3 regions of the Acidovorax sp. HDW3 genome follow, and region 3 is predicted to be linked to each of the others. Evidence: predicted binding sites of a transcription regulator. Region 3 holds the regulator's gene; each other region holds the start of a gene.

Region 1 (5,942 bases), 430 kb from region 3:
AAGCGCCCATGCTGCTGAGCGCCGCCTTCCTCGCCGCCACCGAAGATTGGGGCCTGCCGCGCAAGCTGCTCAATATCTCGTCTGGCCTGGGCCGCCGCCCCATGGCCGCGCAGGCTCCCTACTGCGCCGCCAAGGCCGGGCTCGATCATTTCAGCCGCTGCCTGGCGCTGGAAGAAGCCGCCAAGCCCCACGGCGCGCGCGTCTGCGCCCTGGCGCCGGGCGTGATCGACACCGACATGCAGCTGCAACTGCGCAGCGCCAGCGCAACCCACTTCCCCGACCAGGAGCGCTTTGCCGCCCTGCACCACAGCGGCGAGCTCACCGACAGCACCAGCGCCGCCGCCCGCGTGCTCGCCTGGCTGGCAAGGCCAGACTTTGGCCAGGCCGCCGTGGCCGACGTGCGCACGCCCTGAGCCGCAGGGTGAATGCTATGTTATTGATAGCTGCTCACGCTTATTCAGCAAGCGCTAGAGCCCGATTTTTACCTCAACCACAGGAGTATTTCCCATGACCCGTGAAGTCGTCGTCGTCAGCGCCGTGCGCACCGCCATTGGCACCTTTGGCGGCAGCCTCAAAGATGTGCCCCCCACCCAGCTCGGCGCCACCGTGGTGCGTGAATCGCTCGCGCGCGCCAGCGTCGAGGGCCAGGACGTGGGCCACGTCGTCTTCGGCCATGTGGTCAACACCGAGCCCAAGGACATGTACCTCTCGCGCGTCGCGGCCCTCAATGGCGGCTGCGTGCAAGGCACGCCGGCGTTCAACGTCAACCGCCTGTGCGGCTCGGGCCTGCAGGCCATCGTCAGCGCCAGCCAGGCCATCTTGCTTGGCGATTGCGATATCGCCATTGGCGCCGGCGCCGAGAACATGAGCCGCGCCCCCTACGCCAGCCTCACCAGCCGCTGGGGTGCACGCATGGGCGACATGAAAATGATCGACATGATGATCGGCGCGCTGCACGACCCGTTCCAGAACATCCACATGGGCGTGACGGCCGAGAACATCGCCGCCAAGTGGGGCATTAGCCGCGAGGAGCAAGACCAGCTCGCCGTCGAAAGCCAACGTCGCGCGCAAAAAGCCACCGAGGCCGGTTACTTCAAAGACCAAATCGTGCCGGTGATGCTCAAGAGCAAGAAAGGCGAGGTCGCCTACAGCACCGACGAGCATTTCCGCGCCAACGCCACGATGGAGGACATGGCCAAGCTCAAGCCCGTGTTCCTGAAGGAAAACGGCACCGTCACCGCCGGCAACGCCTCGGGCATCAACGACGCCGCTGCCGCCGTGGTGCTGATGGACGCCAAAACCGCCCAGGCCCGTGGCGCCAAGCCCCTGGCGCGCCTGGTGGCCTATGCCCACGCCGGCGTCGATCCTCAGTACATGGGCATCGGCCCCGTGCCCGCCACGCAGCTGGCGCTGAAAAAAGCCGGCCTGACGGTCCATGATCTGGACGTGATCGAAGCCAACGAAGCCTTTGCCGCCCAGGCCTGCGCCGTCACGCGCGACCTGGGGCTCGACCCCGCCAAGGTCAACCCCAACGGCTCGGGCATCTCGCTGGGCCACCCCATCGGCGCCACCGGCGCGGTCATCACCGTCAAGGCACTGCACGAGCTCCAGCGCATCCAGGGCCGCTACGCGCTGGTGACGATGTGCATCGGCGGCGGCCAAGGCATTGCCGCGATTTTTGAGCGCATGTAAATTCACCCGCCACAGGCGTCCGCCGCCGTCTTGATCCATGCAAAGAGCAATCATGACTTGCATCAAGACAGAAAACGGCGGGCGCCGCCATACTCCGCCCCATTCTTGGAATTTGGAGAATTTTTGTGGCCATCCTCACCTGGGTTCCCGACCTGGACACCGGTATCGACGAAATCGACCGGCAGCACCGGCGCATCGTGGACTACATCAACAAGCTCTATGAACTGCGCAACACCCCGGATCGCGAGGCCCTGGGCGACGTCATCGCCGAAATGGTGGACTACACCATCTCGCACTTTGTTTTTGAAGAAGCGCTGATCGAAAACGCCGGCTATATGTTTGCCGGCCCGCACAAGAAAGTGCACGACCTGTTCACCCGCCGCGTGGCCGAAATGCAATCGCGCTTCGACGCCGGCGAAGACGTGACCGCCGAGCTGCACGGAATGCTCTCGCGCTGGCTCTTCAACCACATCCGCAATGAAGACCACGGCTACGTGGACGCGGCCAAAACCTATCTGCGCATGGCCCGCGAAAATAGTCCCGCCGGAGAAAAAGCCAAACTCAAGGCCGAGTTGCTGCAGGAAATCGAGCAGCGGCAGCAGAAAAAAGGCTGGCTGGCCAAACTCCTGGGGCGCTAACGCCAACCTATAACGCAGCCCCAACCCACGCCCTGGCGATTCAAACGCCCAGGGCGATTTTTTTTGCACAAAAAAAATCGCCTAGCTTTTTTACAAAGCTAGGCGATTTGAATAAATGGTCGGCGTGGCGGGATTCGAACTCGCGACCCCTTGCACCCCATGCAAGTGCGCTACCAGGCTGCGCTACACGCCGACAAGACTTAGATTATATACACAATTTTTAGCTCAAAAAGAAAGAAGGGCACGAAGTTCCAATAATTCCTGGCGCAGGGCCAGTGGCCTGGTGGGGGGCGCATTTGGCAAGGCGTTCGACGGGGGCGAAGCGTTGGGTTCTGCGCCCTCGTCTGGCGTACCGTCCAGGGCCCACTCCTGCAGGCGGTTGCGTGCGCCGCTGATGGTGAAGCCCTGGTCGTAGAGCAGATCGCGGATGCGCCGGATCATGAGCACTTCGTGGTGCTGGTAGTAGCGCCGGTTGCCCCGGCGCTTCATGGGGCGCAACTGGGTAAATTCCTGCTCCCAGTAGCGCAGCACGTGGGGCTTGACGCCGCACAACTGCGCCACTTCGCCGATGGTGAAGTAGCGTTTGGCAGGAATCGGTGCGAGCAAGGGGCCCATGATGGTGTCGCCGGCAGCAGTGATTGAACCCGGCAGCTTAGCCGATGCCAGCTGCGTCCTGAATCTGCTCTTTGAGCTTGCTGCTGGCGTGGAAGGTGACCACGCGCCGCGCCTCGATGGGGATGGACTCCCCGGTGCGCGGGTTGCGCCCGGGGCGCGGGGCCTTGGTGCGGATTTGGAAGTTGCCAAAGCCCGAGAGCTTGACGTCCTGCCCCTGCACCAGGCGCTGCACCAGCAGATCAAAAAATGCATCGACCATGTCTTTGGATTCGCGCTTGTTCAGGCCGATCTGGTCAAACAGCAGATCTGCCAGCTGCGCCTTGGTCAAGGCGTTGCTTTCCAGGCTATCGACAAATTCCATCACGAACGGGCTCCTTCGGTCATGCCGTGCTTCATGCAATGTTGCAAGGTCACCATCAGCCGCGCAGCTTGGCGCCGGTGCGCTCGGCCAGTTGCGCGAGCACGGCTTGCACTGCGGCGTCGATGTCCACATCGCTCAATTGCGCGTCGTCCTGCGCCAGCGTCAGGCGCAGAGCCAGGCTTTTCTCGCCCGGCTGCAGTGCGCCGGCAGCGGGCTGTTCACCAGCGCGCAGCGGCTTGGGGCGATAGACATCAAACAGCACGGCGCTGCGCACGGTGGGCGAGGCGGCGGCAATGGCGGCCTGCACTTGGGCGTGGGTGACGCCCTCGGCCACGACCACGGCAATGTCGCGCTGCACCGCCTGGTGCTTGGCCACGGCGCGCGCCTGGGGCACGGCGCGGGCCAGCACGGCGTCGAGTTCGAGCTCGAACAGCACCGGCGCCTGCGGCAAGTCCCAGCCCTGGCGCCAGCGCGGGTGCAGCTCGCCGACAAAGCCGATCGCCTGGCCGCCGACGAGCACGCGGGCGCAACGCCCAGGGTGCATGGCCGGGTGCGCAGCGGGCTCGAACTGCGCTGGCAGGGGGGCAAGCAGTGCTTCCACATCGCCCTTGGCGTCGTAGAAATCAACGGCCTGCTCCTTGCTGCCCCACTGCAGCGGCGCGGCGCTGCCGTAGGCCAGACCGGCGACGCGCATGGGCTGGTGAAAGCCCTGCACGGTGGTGTCGGAATCTGGCACGCCCTCGTCGCGCAGGAACACGCGGCCCAACTCGAACACGCGCACGCGCTCGGCGCGGCGGTCGAGGTTGAACTTCAAAACCTGTAGCAAGGAACCCAGCAGGGACGAGCGCATCACGCTCATCTGGCTGGCAATGGGGTTGAGCAGCTTGATGGGCGCGGCATTGCCCGCCAGCTCATGCTCCCAGCGTTCTTCGACGAAGCTGAAGTTGATGGTTTCCTGGTAGCCCAGGCCGGCGAGCAGGTGGCGCACGGCAAAGGGGCTGCGCGTGGCCTCGGACGGCAGCTTGGGCGTCGTGGGTGCCAGCGGCGGCGTGGTCGGCAGGTTTTCGTAGCCGACGATGCGCGCCACTTCTTCAATCAGGTCTTCTTCGAGCGTGAGGTCAAAGCGGAACGACGGCGGCGTGACGGTGACTGTGCCTTCGCCCCCATCGCCCTTTTCTTGCACCGCCAGGCCCAGGCCGCGCAGCGCGTTGGCGCATTGCGCCTGCGTCAGCGGCATACCGATGACCTTGGCCGCACGCGCCACGCGCAGCGTGACGGGCTGGGGCTTTGGGGTGTTGGGGCGCTGGTCGGTAATGGGGCCGCACTGGGTTTGCGCCGTGCCGCAGATTTGCAGCACCAGGGCGGTGATGCGCTCGATGTGCTCGACGGTGTATTCGGGATCGACGCCGCGCTCGAAGCGGTGGCCAGCGTCGGTGGAGAAGTTAAAGCGCCGCGAGCGCCCGGCAATCGCCTTGGGCCACCAGAAGGCGGCTTCGATGTAGATGTTCTGCGTACCGTCCGACACGGCGGTGGCGTCGCCGCCCATGATGCCGGCGAGCGACTCGATGGCCTGGCTGTCGGCAATCACGCCTACCTTCTCGTCCACGGTGACGGTGTTGCCGTTGAGCAGCTTGAGGGTTTCGCCCGCCTGGCCCCAGCGCACCTGCAGGCCGCCGTGGATTTTGTCGAGGTCAAAAATATGGCTGGGGCGGCCGAGCTCGAACATGACGTAGTTGGAGATATCGACCAGCGGCGAGACGCTGCGCTGGCCGCAGCGCGCCAGGCGCTCGACCATCCACGCCGGGGTTTGCGCCTGGGTGTTGATGCTGCGCACGATGCGCCCGGAAAAGCGCCCGCACAGGTCGGTGGCGGCAATGTCTACCGGCAAGGTGTCGGGCGTGCCGATGCTGGCCTGCGCAAAGTCCAGCGCCTTGAGCGGTGCGCCGGTCAGGGCCGATACCTCGCGCGCAATGCCATAGACGCTCAGGCAGTGCGCCAGGTTGGGCGTGAGTTTGAGCGTGAACAGCGTGTCGTCGAGCTGCAGGTACTGGCGCACGTCCTGGCCCAGCGGCGCATCCAGGGGCAGCTCCAGCAGGCCGCCGTGGTCGTCGGCAATGCCGAGCTCGCGGGCCGAGCACAACATGCCGTAGCTCTCCACGCCGCGCAGCTTGCCGACCTTGATGAGGAAGGGCTTGCCGTCTTCGCCCGGTGGCAGCTCGGCCCCCACCTGGGCGCAGGGCACGCGAATGCCCACGCGCGCATTGGGTGCGCCGCAGACGATGGTCAGCAGCGCGGGGCCGCCCACATCGACCTGGCACACGCGCAGGCGGTCGGCGTTGGGGTGCTGCGCGGCTTCCTTGATTTCACCGACGACGATGTTGGTGAACGGCGGGGCAACGGGGACGAGTTCTTCGACCTCCAGCCCGGCCATGGTCAGGGTGTCGGCCAGCGCTTGCGTGGACAGCGGCGGGTTGCAAAATTCGCGCAACCAGGATTCAGGAAATTGCATGGTCAGACTCTATGACGTGCTCTTAAAAAATGAGCTGTTTGCGCGCTCTGCGCCTTGTTTTCAGCATAAAAACTATCTGAAACCCTTACAGGACAAGCGCGAGCAGCTCTCTTTTTTGATGATTCTT
Region 2 (5,942 bases), 130 kb from region 3:
CTTCGTCTGCCAGCCGCCGCCAGGCACTGCGTGCTGCTGCGGCCCTGGGCTTGATGGCGGTGTTGCCGCTGTCGGCGCAGGCGCGGCTGGCGCTGTCTTCGGCTATCAACCGCACGGCGCGCAACCGGGCGTTGTCGCAGCGCATTGCCAAGGCCTACGCCCAGCTGTTGCTGGGCGTTTTCCCGGATCGCGCCCGGGAGATCATCAATACTGCACGCCAGTTGGTGCGTGCCGGCTTTGATGAAATGGCGCAGCAGGAATGGCCGGCAGACGTGGCCAAGCTGCTCGCCGAGCTGCGCACGCAGTCCGATCGGCTCGATGCCCTGATCGTTCAGGCGCCCACCAAGGACAGCGTGGTGCAGGTGGCGGTGCAGGCCGATCGGATGCTCGACGCCGCCAATGCCGCCACCTTGGCGCTGGAGAAGCTGTCCCAGGCGGGCACGGCCAAGTTGGTCAACCTCGCTGGGCGCGAGCGCATGTTGTCGCAGCGCCTGGCCAAGAACTACAACCTGCAGGCGGTGCACCCGGACAGCAAAGCGGTGCGCGACATCCTGGCGTCCGATGCGCTCGAATTCAAGCGGGGGCTCGATGAACTCGGAAAAACGCCAATTTCCACCCCGGCGATTCGTACCCAGCTGGAGCTGGCCCAGGGGCAGTGGGTGTTTTTTGATGCCGCCTTGCAGCGTCAGGCTGACGCACGCGGCCTGGAGGCGGTGGCCACCACCAGCGAGCGTTTGCTCGAAGTCACCAATCGTCTGACGGATCTGTACGAGCTGGCACTCAAAGAAGTCTTGGGGTAATTGGTAACAGATTGGCAATTCCTGTGTGCGCATAGGTTTTTGGGATTTGTGTCATTGAAATGACAGGATAATTAGGGTTTACACCATTGCGTGTTTTCTCTTATTGTTGTTATGAAATCGATGGATTCCCTGTTTTCCTTTGGCTCAGTACAGGCTGGCCGCCGTCAGGCATTGCGCGCAGGTGCAGCCTTGACCCTGTTGGCGGCCCTGCCCCTGGCGGCGCAGGCACGCTTGGCGATCGCCACCGCCATCAACCGCACGGCACGCAATCGTGCGCTGTCGCAGCGCATTGCCAAGGCCTATGCCCAGCTGCAGCTGGGGGTACTGCCTGACCGCGCGCGTGATGTGCTCACCACGGCCCGTCAGCTGGTGCGCAATGGTTTCAAGGAAATGGGGCAGCACGAATGGCCCGCTGATATTGGCAAGCTGTTGGCGCAGTTGCACACCGAGGCCGACAAGCTCGACAGCCTGGTGACCCAGGCGCCGACCAAGGACGGGGTGCTGCAGGTTTCGGCCCAGGCCGACCGGATGCTCGATGCCGCCAACACCGCCACCCTGGCGCTGGAAAAACTGGCCCAGGCCGGCACAGCCAAGCTGGTGAACGAGGCGGGCCACCAGCGCTGGCTGTCGCAGCGTCTGGCCAAGAACTACAACCTGCGGGCCATCAGCCCCGAGGACAAGGCGCTGCGCGAACAGCTGCAGGCCGATGCGCAGGCGTTTCGCCATGGCATGGACATGCTGGCCAAGGCGCCGATTTCCACCCCGGCGATTCGTACCCAGCTGGAGCTGGCGCAGGGCCAGTGGATGTTCTTTGATGCCGCCTTGCAGCGCCCGTCTGATACACGCGGCCTCGAAGCCGTGGCCACGACCAGCGAGCGCTTGATCGAAGTCACCAACCAGCTCACCGATTTGTACGAAGTGGCTCTTAAGGAAGTGCTCGGTTGAGCCCTTTCGTTTGAAACGGTTGTCTACAAACTGTTGCAAGGAGGCGTGGGCAGGAGTTGATCGGCGTCAGAGTGGGGTTGGTAAGTGGTTTCCACAATCGCGCCCATGTCCGATACCTCCAGCTCCTTGCCTTTTTCTGCATCTTGCGCCTTGCGCTGGCCGCGCCGTCGTGCAGCGCTGCGCCTTTTGGTGGCCACCGTAGGGGCTGCGGCCTTGCCCCTGTCGGCCCAGGTGCGCCCGGCCTTGCTCACGGCCATCAACCGCACGGCCAGCCTGCGCGCCTTGGCACAGCGCCAGGCCAAGTTGTACGCACAGCATTTTTTGAGTGTGCAGTCGCCCAAAGCGCAAGAGCTGCAGGCTTACACGCGCCAGCAAATTCAAGCCGTGTTTGCGGATGTGTTGCCCCATCCCTGGCCGGCTGAGGTGGTGCAGGCGCTGGAGCAGGCACGCAGCCAATGCACGCAGCTCGATGCCTTGCTGGTGCGCGTGCCCACCAAGGAGTTGGTGGCGCAGGTATCGGCGCAGGCAGACAAGGCTTTGGAGGCGGCCCAGCAGGCTACGCTGGCGCTGGAGAAGCAGGCGCCGGCACCTACGGCGCGTCTGGTCAGTCTGGCAGGGCGCTTGCGTTGGTTGTCGCAGCGTCTGGCCAAAAACTACTATCTGTTGGCCACGGGCATGGATGCCAAGCTGCTGCGCGAGCAGATGGCGCAAGATGCGGTCGAGTTTCGGCAAACGCTCGAAAGCCTGCAAAAAGCCCCGGTGGCGACGCCGGCGATTCGTTCGCAGTTGGAGCTGGCGCAGGGGCAATGGGTGTTTTTTGACGCTGCCCTGCAGCGCCCGGTTGATGGCCGGGGGCTCGACGCCATGAGCACTGCCAGCGAGCGGATGCTGGAGGTGATGCAGCAGCTCGCTGGCGCTTATGAGGCAGCTCTCAAGGAAATTTTGGGCTAAAAGGCCCGCAGCCCTTGCTGAATCAGCGTGAGCTGCTATTGTTTTTGTGTTCCCTGCACCATCTTCATGGCCGAGGCAATCAGGGCGGAGACTTCCCCCATGTTGCTGGGCACGATGAGGGTGGTCTGGGCATCCTTGGCGACGCGGCCATAGGCGTCCACGGCTTTTTCTGCCACCTTGAGCTGCACTGCCTGGGCGCCGCCGGGGCGTTCAATGGCGCCAGCGACGCGCTCGATGGCGCGGGCGCTGGCTTCGGCCACGGCCAGGATGGCGGCCGCCTCGCCCTGCGCGCGGTTGATGGCGGCTTGTTTTTCCCCTTCGGATTTGGCAATGAAGGACTGGCGCTCGCCTTCGGCAAGGTTGATCTGCTCTTGTCGGCGGCCTTCGGAGGCGGCAATCAGCGCGCGCTTTTCACGCTCGGCGGTGATTTGCGCCTGCATGGCGCGCAGGATGTCGGCTGGCGGCGTCAAATCCTTGATTTCGTAGCGCAGCACCTTCACGCCCCAGTTGAGCGCCGCCTCGTCGATGGCGGTCACTACTTGGGCGTTGATCATGTCGCGCTCCTCGAAGGTGCGGTCGAGTTCGAGCTTGCCGATGACGCTGCGCAGCGAAGTTTGTGCCAGTTGGGTGATGGCCATGATGTAGTTGGAGGAGCCGTAGCTGGCGCGCATCGGGTCGGTGACCTGGAAGTACAGGATGCCATCGACCTGCAGCTGGGTGTTGTCCTTGGTGATGCAGACCTGGCTGGGCACGTCCAGTGGCACTTCTTTGAGGCTGTGGCGGTAGGCGATCTGATCGACGAAGGGAATGAGGTAATTCAAACCTGGCCCCAGCGTACCAGCGTACTTACCCAGGCGTTCTTTGACCCAGGCGTGCTGCTGCGGCACGATTTTGATCGAGCGCACGATGAACAGGGCGGCGATAACGAACAGGACGATGGCGACTTCCATGGCTGTACTCCTTTTTAGATTTTTTCCACCACCAGGCGGTTGCCCAGCAGTTCAACGACGCGGTGTGCTCCCGGGCTGGGGCTGCTGCCGGGGCGGGACAGGGCTGTCCATTGGGCGCCTCGGTATTTGACCTGGGCTGTGCCGTCGGGCTGCCAGGTGTCGATGTGCAGTGTCTCACCAATGTCGAGGTTGACGCTGCGGTCCGCGCGCACGGAGGGCGCTCCGGGTGGTGGGCGCCGGCGCAGGTAGGCCAGGGTTACTGCGGCGCTGCCGACCAAGGCGGCGAGCACAATTTGCAGCACCGTCCCGGCACCGCCGTATGCGGCTAGCGCACCTGCAGCCAGGCCCAGAGCCAGCATCAAGAGGTAGAAGGTGCCGGTCAGCAGTTCCAGAGCGACGGCGGCACCGGCGGCCAGCCACCAGAGGTTGGCATCGGTCATGGGGTTGTCATCTCCTGAGGTTTGTATGTAGTTCGCCACATTCTGAGTGAAAAAGGGCGCTGTTCCGAGGGGGGTGGGGCTTATTCCTTACACTTCGCGCCTGCTTTATTTTTGAGTCCGCTTCGAGCCTAGGAGGCCGCGCATGAAATTCCGCTTTCCCATTGTCATCATCGATGAGGATTACCGCTCCGACAACACCTCGGGGCTGGGCATTCGCGCCCTGGCGCAGGCGATTGAAGAAGAGGGCTTTGAAGTGCTGGGCGTGACCAGCTATGGCGACCTGAGCCAGTTCGCGCAGCAGCAAAGCCGCGCCAGCGCTTTCATTCTGTCGATTGACGACGAAGAATTTACGCTGGGTGCGGGCCAGGACCCCATCATTCACAGCCTGCGCAGCTTCATCGGCGAGGTGCGGCGCAAAAACGCCGACGTGCCGATCTATATCTACGGCGAGACGAAAACGGCGCGCCACCTGCCCAACGACATCTTGCGCGAGCTGCACGGCTTCATTCATATGTTTGAAGACACGCCGGAGTTCGTCGCCAAGCACATCATCCGCGAAGCCAAGAGCTACCTGGAGGGCGTGCAGCCGCCGTTCTTCAAGGCGCTTCTCGACTACGCCGAAGATGGCTCGTACAGCTGGCACTGCCCCGGACATTCGGGCGGCGTGGCATTTTTGAAGAGCCCCGTGGGCCAGATGTACCACCAGTTCTACGGCGAGAACATGCTGCGTGCCGACGTGTGCAACGCCGTGGAAGAGCTGGGCCAATTGCTGGACCACAACGGCGCCATTGGCGAATCCGAGCGCAATGCGGCGCGCATCTTCAACGCCGATCACTGCTTTTTCGTCACCAACGGCACCAGCACGAGCAACAAAATCGTCTGGCACCACACCGTGGCCCCGGGCGACGTGGTGGTGGTGGACCGCAACTGCCACAAGTCCATCCTGCACAGCATCATCATGACCGGCGCCGTGCCGGTGTTCCTGAAGCCCACGCGCAACCACTTCGGCATCATCGGCCCGATCCCGCAAAGCGAGTTCGAGCCTGACACCATCCGCGCCAAAATTGCTGCCAACCCGCTGCTGGGGGGCGTGGATGCCAAAGCCGTCAAGCCGCGTGTGCTCACGCTCACGCAATCGACCTACGACGGCGTGCTCTACAACACCGAGACCATCAAGCAGATGCTCGACGGCTACGTGGACAACCTGCACTTCGACGAGGCCTGGTTGCCGCACGCCGCTTTCCACCCGTTCTACGGCAGCTTCCACGCCATGGGCAAGAAGCGCGCGCGTCCGCAGCATTCGGTGGTCTATGCCACGCAGTCCATCCACAAGCTGCTCGCCGGCATCAGCCAGGCCAGCCATGTGCTGGTGCAGGATTCGCAAAGCGAAAAGCTCGACCGGCATCTGTTCAACGAGGCCTACCTGATGCACACCAGTACCTCGCCGCAGTACAGCATCATTGCCAGCTGCGACGTGGCCGCCGCCATGATGGAGCCGCCCGGCGGCACGGCACTGGTGGAAGAAAGCCTGGTCGAAGCCCTGGACTTTCGCCGCGCCATGCGCCAGGTGGAAGATGAATTTGGCAAGAACGACTGGTGGTTCAAGGTCTGGGGCCCCGAGGAACTCGTGGACGATGGCCTGGGCACGGCCGAGACCTGGGTGTTTCGCAACAAGGGCAAGAAGAAGAATGGCGCGGCCCAAAATGCCGCGAAATGGCACGGCTTTGGTGACCTGGCCGACGGCTTCAACATGCTCGACCCGATCAAATCGACCATCGTCACGCCTGGCCTGAACCTCGATGGCAAGTTTGATGCCACAGGCATTCCGGCTTCCATCGTCACCAAGTACCTGGCCG
Region 3 (5,942 bases):
GAGAGGTAGTCGAGCACCTCACGCGGCAGCTGCGCCGGGCGCAGACTGCGGCGTATGCCCAGCTCAGGGTGATTTTCCAGGTTGATGACCTGGGCCTGCTCCTTGGATTGCTGCGGTTCATACAGCACCACGCGGGGGCGCAAAGGCCGGGCTGCATTGACGGCGACGACGATGGCGTACCGATCATTGAGCAGCTGCACCACCGAGCCCGGCGGATAAACGCCCATCATGCGAATGAAAGTCCCGAGCAAGGCGGGATCAAACTGGGTTTGGCACTGCGCAAACAACATCGACAGCGCCTCGTGCGGCGTCATGGCGGCAGCACCATGCGATGGATTGCACAGGCGATCGTAATGGTTGACCAAAGCCAACATTTGCCCATAACGCCCCAATGCCACGCCTTGCAACCGCATCGGAAAACCCGAGCCATCGGTGCGCTCGTGGTGCTGGGCAATAGCCTGCACCACCTCTCTGGGCAGCTGCATTTGCTCAGCAATGCTGACCGAGGCAGCGACATGGCTGCAGTAACGTGCCATATCCTGCGCTTTGAGGTGCGCATAAGGTTCGCGCACGTGCAAGGGCAGGCGCTGCTTGCCAATATCGTGCAACAGCGCTGCCAGGCCCAAGGCACGCAAATCACCACCCGGCAGCTGCAGCGCCCGCCCCAAGAGCAGGCACAGCACCATGACGTTGACCGAGTGCTGGGCACTGCGCACCCCCACGTCTTCGGAGAGCAGTCGGATCACGCTGTCGCCCTGTTCGAGCAGCTCATCCACACAAGCGCCAACCAGCGCCTGTCCCAATGCCAAGGCCTGCGCCGGTTCATCAGCAACCATTTCCGTGATGCGCTGGTAATCCTGCGTTGCCAGGCCAAAGCTGCGCTCACAGTTTTGCAACGCGTCGTTGTGCTGCGCCAGTGCCGGTGCCAGCAGGCCGCCGGCCATCACCACAGGCTCTGGTTCGTGCCCAAGCGGCACCGAGACATCCTGCGCAGCAGCCAAAGAAAGAGAGAAATCTGGATCGCTTTTGTCAGGCACAACACGCAGATGCGCCACGCCCAGCGTTCGCAAGCTGGCCAATTGCTCGACCGTGGCAATACGAAAGCTACTGACGGGAAACGGATGGTTCATCCAACCCAGATCAAGCTGGACGAACATGCCAATACGCAATTGGCCAATGGGGATAAGAACGGAATGACTCACTGCGCGCGCGCCCAACACTTACGCGCCCGGGCGGCCAAAAACCAGCGCGGATTATCGCCAACCCTAGCCCCGTGCAGGACAAAGCCGGAGCCACGCGTGTGTCTATACACTTTTGGGTTGTCGCATCCAATTCGCGCCATCGTCAGCACCACAAAGAGCCGTTGTGGCTCAGATCTTGCCACAAGGCCCAGACCGCAATACCAAACAGCAGCAAGCCTGCCAGGCGCGTCCCCCAGCTGGCACGCCAATGGTTCAGGCGCTGGCGCAATTGCCCCCACAGCAGGGGGCCAGCAAACAACCACAGCCCGCTACCCACAGCAAAGCCCGCCATCGACAAAGCCCCTTGCAGCGGCCCATTGCTCAATGCCGCCACCAGCAGGGCCGAATACAACAGGCCACAAGGCATGAACGCCCACCCACTGCCCGCCAACCACACTCCCCCAGGACGCCCCAACAGCGGCTGCACGCGCCGCCACAGCCCCCGCCCGGCATTTTCAAGCCAGGCTGGCTGGCGTGCCTGTGCCATCATCAAAACACCCCAGGCCAACATGGCCACGTGGCTCAAGCCCCACAGGGGGCGCAAAGCCCCGGTTTGCTGCGTTAGCCAGGCCAGGCTGGCCATAGCCCACGCGGCCAAGGCTCCGGCCAGGGAATAGCCAAACAGGCGACCGGTATGAAACAGCACCGCCCGGCGCCAGCGCTGCGCCCGCTGCTGCGGCAGCCACTGCAAGGTCTGCTGCTCTGGCGCCGGTGCATTGCCCGTCGTGATGACGGCATGACAGGGCGCAGCACACATCGCCAGACAATGCGGCCCGCCAGCGAGCCCCATGAGCAGCGCCGTTCCGATGAAAGCCAGGCCCTGCACAGTTCTCAAATGATGCGCGAGAAACGGGCGCGGTTGCGGTCCGCCTGCAGGTAACGGTCAAACACCATGGCCACACCGCGCACAAAGAACCAGCCCAGGGCTGTGACCTTGACGCCATCGTCGTTGACCTCGACCAGGCCCTGACCCTGCATTTCGCGCAGCTGCTCCAGCTCGATGGCAAAGTAGCTGCGCGAGTCAATCAGCCAGGCCGAATCCATCGGCTCAAACAACAATTCGCCCTGACACATCAGCGCCATGATGACGGTGCGGCGCACCAAGTCGTCACGCGAGAGAGCCAGGCCACGCACCACGGGCAGGCGACCCTGGTCGATGAAATCGTAGTATTCCTCCAGCGTCTTGGCATTTTGGCTGTAGGTGGCGCCCACCTTGCCAATGGCGGAGACACCCAGAGCGATCAAATCGCAATCAGGCTGGGTGCTGTAGCCCTGGAAGTTGCGGTGCAGGCGGCCCTGGCGCTTGGCAACAGCCAGCGCGTCTTCAGGTAAGGCAAAGTGATCCATGCCCACATAGACATAGCCTGCATCCATAAAGGCGGCGAGCGAACGCGCCAGCATGTTGACCTTGGCCGAGGCCGGCGGCAGCTCGGTGTTAATGATGCGCCGCTGCGCCTTGAAACGCTCGGGCAGGTGGGCATAGGCATAAAGCGCAATCCGATCCGGGCGCAGCTGCGCCACCTGAGCCAGGGTGCGGTCAAACGATTCGGGCGTCTGGCGCGGCAGGCCGTAGATCAGATCGACGTTGACCGAGTCAAAACCAATCTGACGCGCCGCCGCCACCAGCTCGAACACCTGCTCAGCCGGCTGGATGCGGTGCACGGCTTTTTGTACCTCAGGGTCAAAATCCTGTACGCCAAAGCTCAGGCGGTTGAAGCCCAGTTCAGCCAGCAGACCCAGGCGCTCGGGCGTGACGGTGCGTGGATCGACCTCGATCGAATACTCGCCCCCAGGCACAAAGGTGAAGCTGCGCCGCAGCATGCCCATGAGCTCGCGCAGCCCCTCGTCCGAAAGGAAAGTGGGCGTTCCACCACCAAAGTGCAACTGGCTGACATGCTGGCCGACACCGCAATGGGCAGTGTGCAAATCGACCTCACGCGCCAAGTAGCGCAGGTAAACATCGGCACGATCGTGGTGCTTGGTGATGATTTTGTTGCAGGCGCAGTAGTAGCACAGCGATTCACAGAACGGAATGTGCACATAGAGCGACAACGGCAGCGCCTTGGCGGCTGTGCCCAACTTGCGCTGCTGCAGAGCCAGGGCATATTCCTCCTGGCCAAACGCTTCAACAAAACGGTCTGCGGTAGGGTAAGAGGTGTACCTTGGCCCGGAGACATCAAAGCGCTGCAGCAGTTCGGGGGTAATAACGGTCATAAGGGTTTCCTTGCATGCCAGGGTAATATGCCTTACCCTTGACTGCTTCATCTTGACTTCTATCAATTTAACAGGTGACTGTCGCATCTGCGACAATTTGATGTTCGTCAGCTATTTGATGACATCCGACAATGCCCTGCATTGCCAGCCTAGCGACACCCGGGGCGGCTCACACTGCCTCTTTTGCCGACATGAATTTGCAATCCACCATCAAAGTTGCCTGTTCCAACTGTAATTTGCGCGAACTGTGCATGCCCGTGGGGCTGAACGAACAGCAGCTGCAGCGTATCGATGACGTTGTGGCAACGCGGCGCAAGATCAAGCGTGGCAGCACCTTGTTTCGCAACGGCGAGTCGTTCACCTCGCTCTACGCCATTCGCACCGGCTTTTTCAAGACCTGCGTGGCAACGGAGGATGGGCGCGACCAGGTGACCGGCTTTCAAATGGCGGGCGAAATCATCGGTCTCGACGGCATCGTCAACGACCACCATACCTGCGATGCCGTGGCCCTGGAGGATGCCGAGGTCTGCGTCATGCCGTTTGACCGCATCGAGGAGCTCTCGCGCGAGGTCACGGCACTGCAAAGCCACGTGCACAAGATCATGAGCCGCGAAATCGTGCGCGAGCACGGCGTGATGCTGCTGCTGGGCAGTATGCGCGCCGAAGAGCGCCTGGCCGCCTTCTTGCTCAACCTGGTGCAGCGCTTGCACGCCCGGGGGTTTTCGCAGTCTGAACTGGTACTGCGCATGACGCGTGAAGAAATCGGTAGCTACCTCGGGCTCAAGCTCGAAACCGTGAGCCGCACCTTCTCCAAATTCGTCGAAGAGGGCATCGTCGAAGTCAAACAGCGCCACGTGAAAATCCTCAGCACCGATGCCCTCAAGCGCTTGGTGAACAACCAGCAAGCCTGCCAATAAAAACTACTGGTAGCACGCGCTTCTCGCCCCCTCCTTTAACGTCCAACGGCATCCTCTGCCGGCGTAGCGGCGTGGTTACGTCCCTGCATCGCCGGCGTCAAGCCCTTTTCTCCTTGTGAAGCCAGCGTTTTGTTGATCTCCAGCCCCTGGCGGTAGTAGTCCTCAGAAATCACCGGATCGGGCTGGCGCACGGCCAGCCACAGGGTGACGAAACCAGCGACGATGACCACGGCAGGGCCGGCAATCAGCATCCACACATGGCCATATTTCCACCATGGCTGGGCCGGCGGTACCGAGAGGGCAGCGGCGGGGCTGTGGGTTGTACTCATAACAGCTCTTATCCTTTAAAAAATCAACGTGGTACCAGGAAAACTGCTTTTTCCTGCACCTGTACATGGGCCGCATCCAAGGCTTCAACCTTGAAATAAATAGTGTGCGATCCTGGCGCTGCCGAACCGTACGGAATTTGCAAGCGTGTAGCCACCCAGCGTGACTGCGCCGGCTCGACCTCGACCTCGGGTTCAGACGCCACCTCCAGGCCATCGAGCCCAACCGCAGAGATACGATAGCGGTGCATTTGCTCAGTAGCATTCATGACCTGCAGGCTGAAACTGTTTTCCAGCTTGCCGCCGGCCACCAAGCGCGAGAGCGAAGCACGATCGCGCACCACATCCACCTTCAGAGGCACGCGCATTGCCAGGCTAGCAATCATGGCCGCGCTAATGACCAACAACACCCCAGAATAAATCAGCACACGTGGACGCAGTACGCGACGCAGCATCTGGCGCCCGCTCCACCCCTTGGCAACGCCGTTTTGCGTGGTGTAACGGATGAGGCCCTGGGGATACTCCATTTTGTCCATTACCGTATTGCAGGCATCAACGCACAAACCGCAGCCAATGCAGTCGTACTGCAGGCCATCGCGGATATCAATGCCCGTAGGGCATACCTGCACGCACAACGAGCAATCAATGCAGTCACCCAGGCCGTCGGCCTTGTAATCGGCAGTTTTTTTGCGCGGAGCACGCGGTTCACCACGCGCCGGGTCGTAGCTCACGACCATGGTGTCGTTATCGAACATGGCGCTTTGAAAGCGCGCATAGGGGCACATGTATTTGCACACCTGCTCGCGCAAGAAGCCGGCGTTGCCGTAGGTCATGAAACCATAGAAGCCGACCCAGAAGATCTGCCAACCGCCCTGCAAGGCCAGCAGTTCCCCTCCCAGCTCACGGATCGGCACGAAATAGCCGACGAAGGTGAACCCGGTCCAGAGCGAAACGGCGATCCAGAGAAACTGTTTGAGTGATTTTTTCCAGACTTTCTCGAACGTCCAGCCGTTGTTGTCCAAGCGCATCCGGGCACTGCGGTCGCCTTCAACCTTGTGCTCGATCCACATGAAAATTTCGGTGTACACGGTTTGCGGGCAGGCAAAACCGCACCACAGTCGCCCGGCGACGGCGGTGAACAAGAACAAGGCCAGTGCCGAAATGATGAGCAGCGCCGTCAGGTAGATGAAGTCCTGCGGGTACAGCACCAAGCCAAAAAGGTAAAAGCGCTTGGCCTCCAGATC

The links. Region 3 encodes FNR, which switches genes on or off when oxygen is low (the NO sensors DNR and NnrR bind a similar motif). Its sites were predicted from a motif close to TTGATNNNNATCAA; they were not measured.
Region 1: G7045_RS06770 (bacteriohemerythrin) is a predicted target of FNR. The motif match lies at 1,745-1,758, and genes of this name have one in related genera.
Region 2: G7045_RS05460 (type IV pili methyl-accepting chemotaxis transducer N-terminal domain-containing protein) is a predicted target of FNR. The motif match lies at 1,802-1,815, and genes of this name have one in related genera.

Annotation. Positions count from the first base shown of each region.
Region 1 covers NZ_CP049885.1:1,512,741-1,518,682, forward strand. Annotated here, with positions in the region: gene G7045_RS06760 (SDR family NAD(P)-dependent oxidoreductase) at 1-413, shown strand, start outside; gene bktB (beta-ketothiolase BktB) at 508-1,692, shown strand; gene G7045_RS06770 (bacteriohemerythrin) at 1,818-2,330, shown strand; tRNA gene G7045_RS06775 (tRNA-Pro) at 2,447-2,523, opposite strand; gene G7045_RS06780 (MerR family transcriptional regulator) at 2,556-2,945, opposite strand; gene G7045_RS06785 (integration host factor subunit alpha) at 2,983-3,306, opposite strand; gene pheT (phenylalanine--tRNA ligase subunit beta) at 3,362-5,815, opposite strand.
Region 2 covers NZ_CP049885.1:1,216,627-1,222,568, forward strand. Annotated here, with positions in the region: gene G7045_RS05450 (type IV pili methyl-accepting chemotaxis transducer N-terminal domain-containing protein) at 1-800, shown strand, start outside; gene G7045_RS05455 (type IV pili methyl-accepting chemotaxis transducer N-terminal domain-containing protein) at 990-1,745, shown strand; gene G7045_RS05460 (type IV pili methyl-accepting chemotaxis transducer N-terminal domain-containing protein) at 1,851-2,696, shown strand; gene G7045_RS05465 (SPFH domain-containing protein) at 2,732-3,646, opposite strand; gene G7045_RS05470 (NfeD family protein) at 3,661-4,086, opposite strand; gene G7045_RS05475 (arginine/lysine/ornithine decarboxylase) at 4,229-5,942, shown strand, end outside.
Region 3 covers NZ_CP049885.1:1,082,510-1,088,451, reverse strand. Annotated here, with positions in the region: gene G7045_RS04805 (HD-GYP domain-containing protein) at 1-1,202, opposite strand, end outside; gene G7045_RS04800 (sulfite exporter TauE/SafE family protein) at 1,345-1,998, opposite strand; gene hemN (oxygen-independent coproporphyrinogen III oxidase) at 2,073-3,455, opposite strand; gene fnr (fumarate/nitrate reduction transcriptional regulator Fnr) at 3,647-4,372, shown strand; gene G7045_RS04785 (FixH family protein) at 4,408-4,701, opposite strand; gene ccoG (cytochrome c oxidase accessory protein CcoG) at 4,725-5,942, opposite strand, start outside.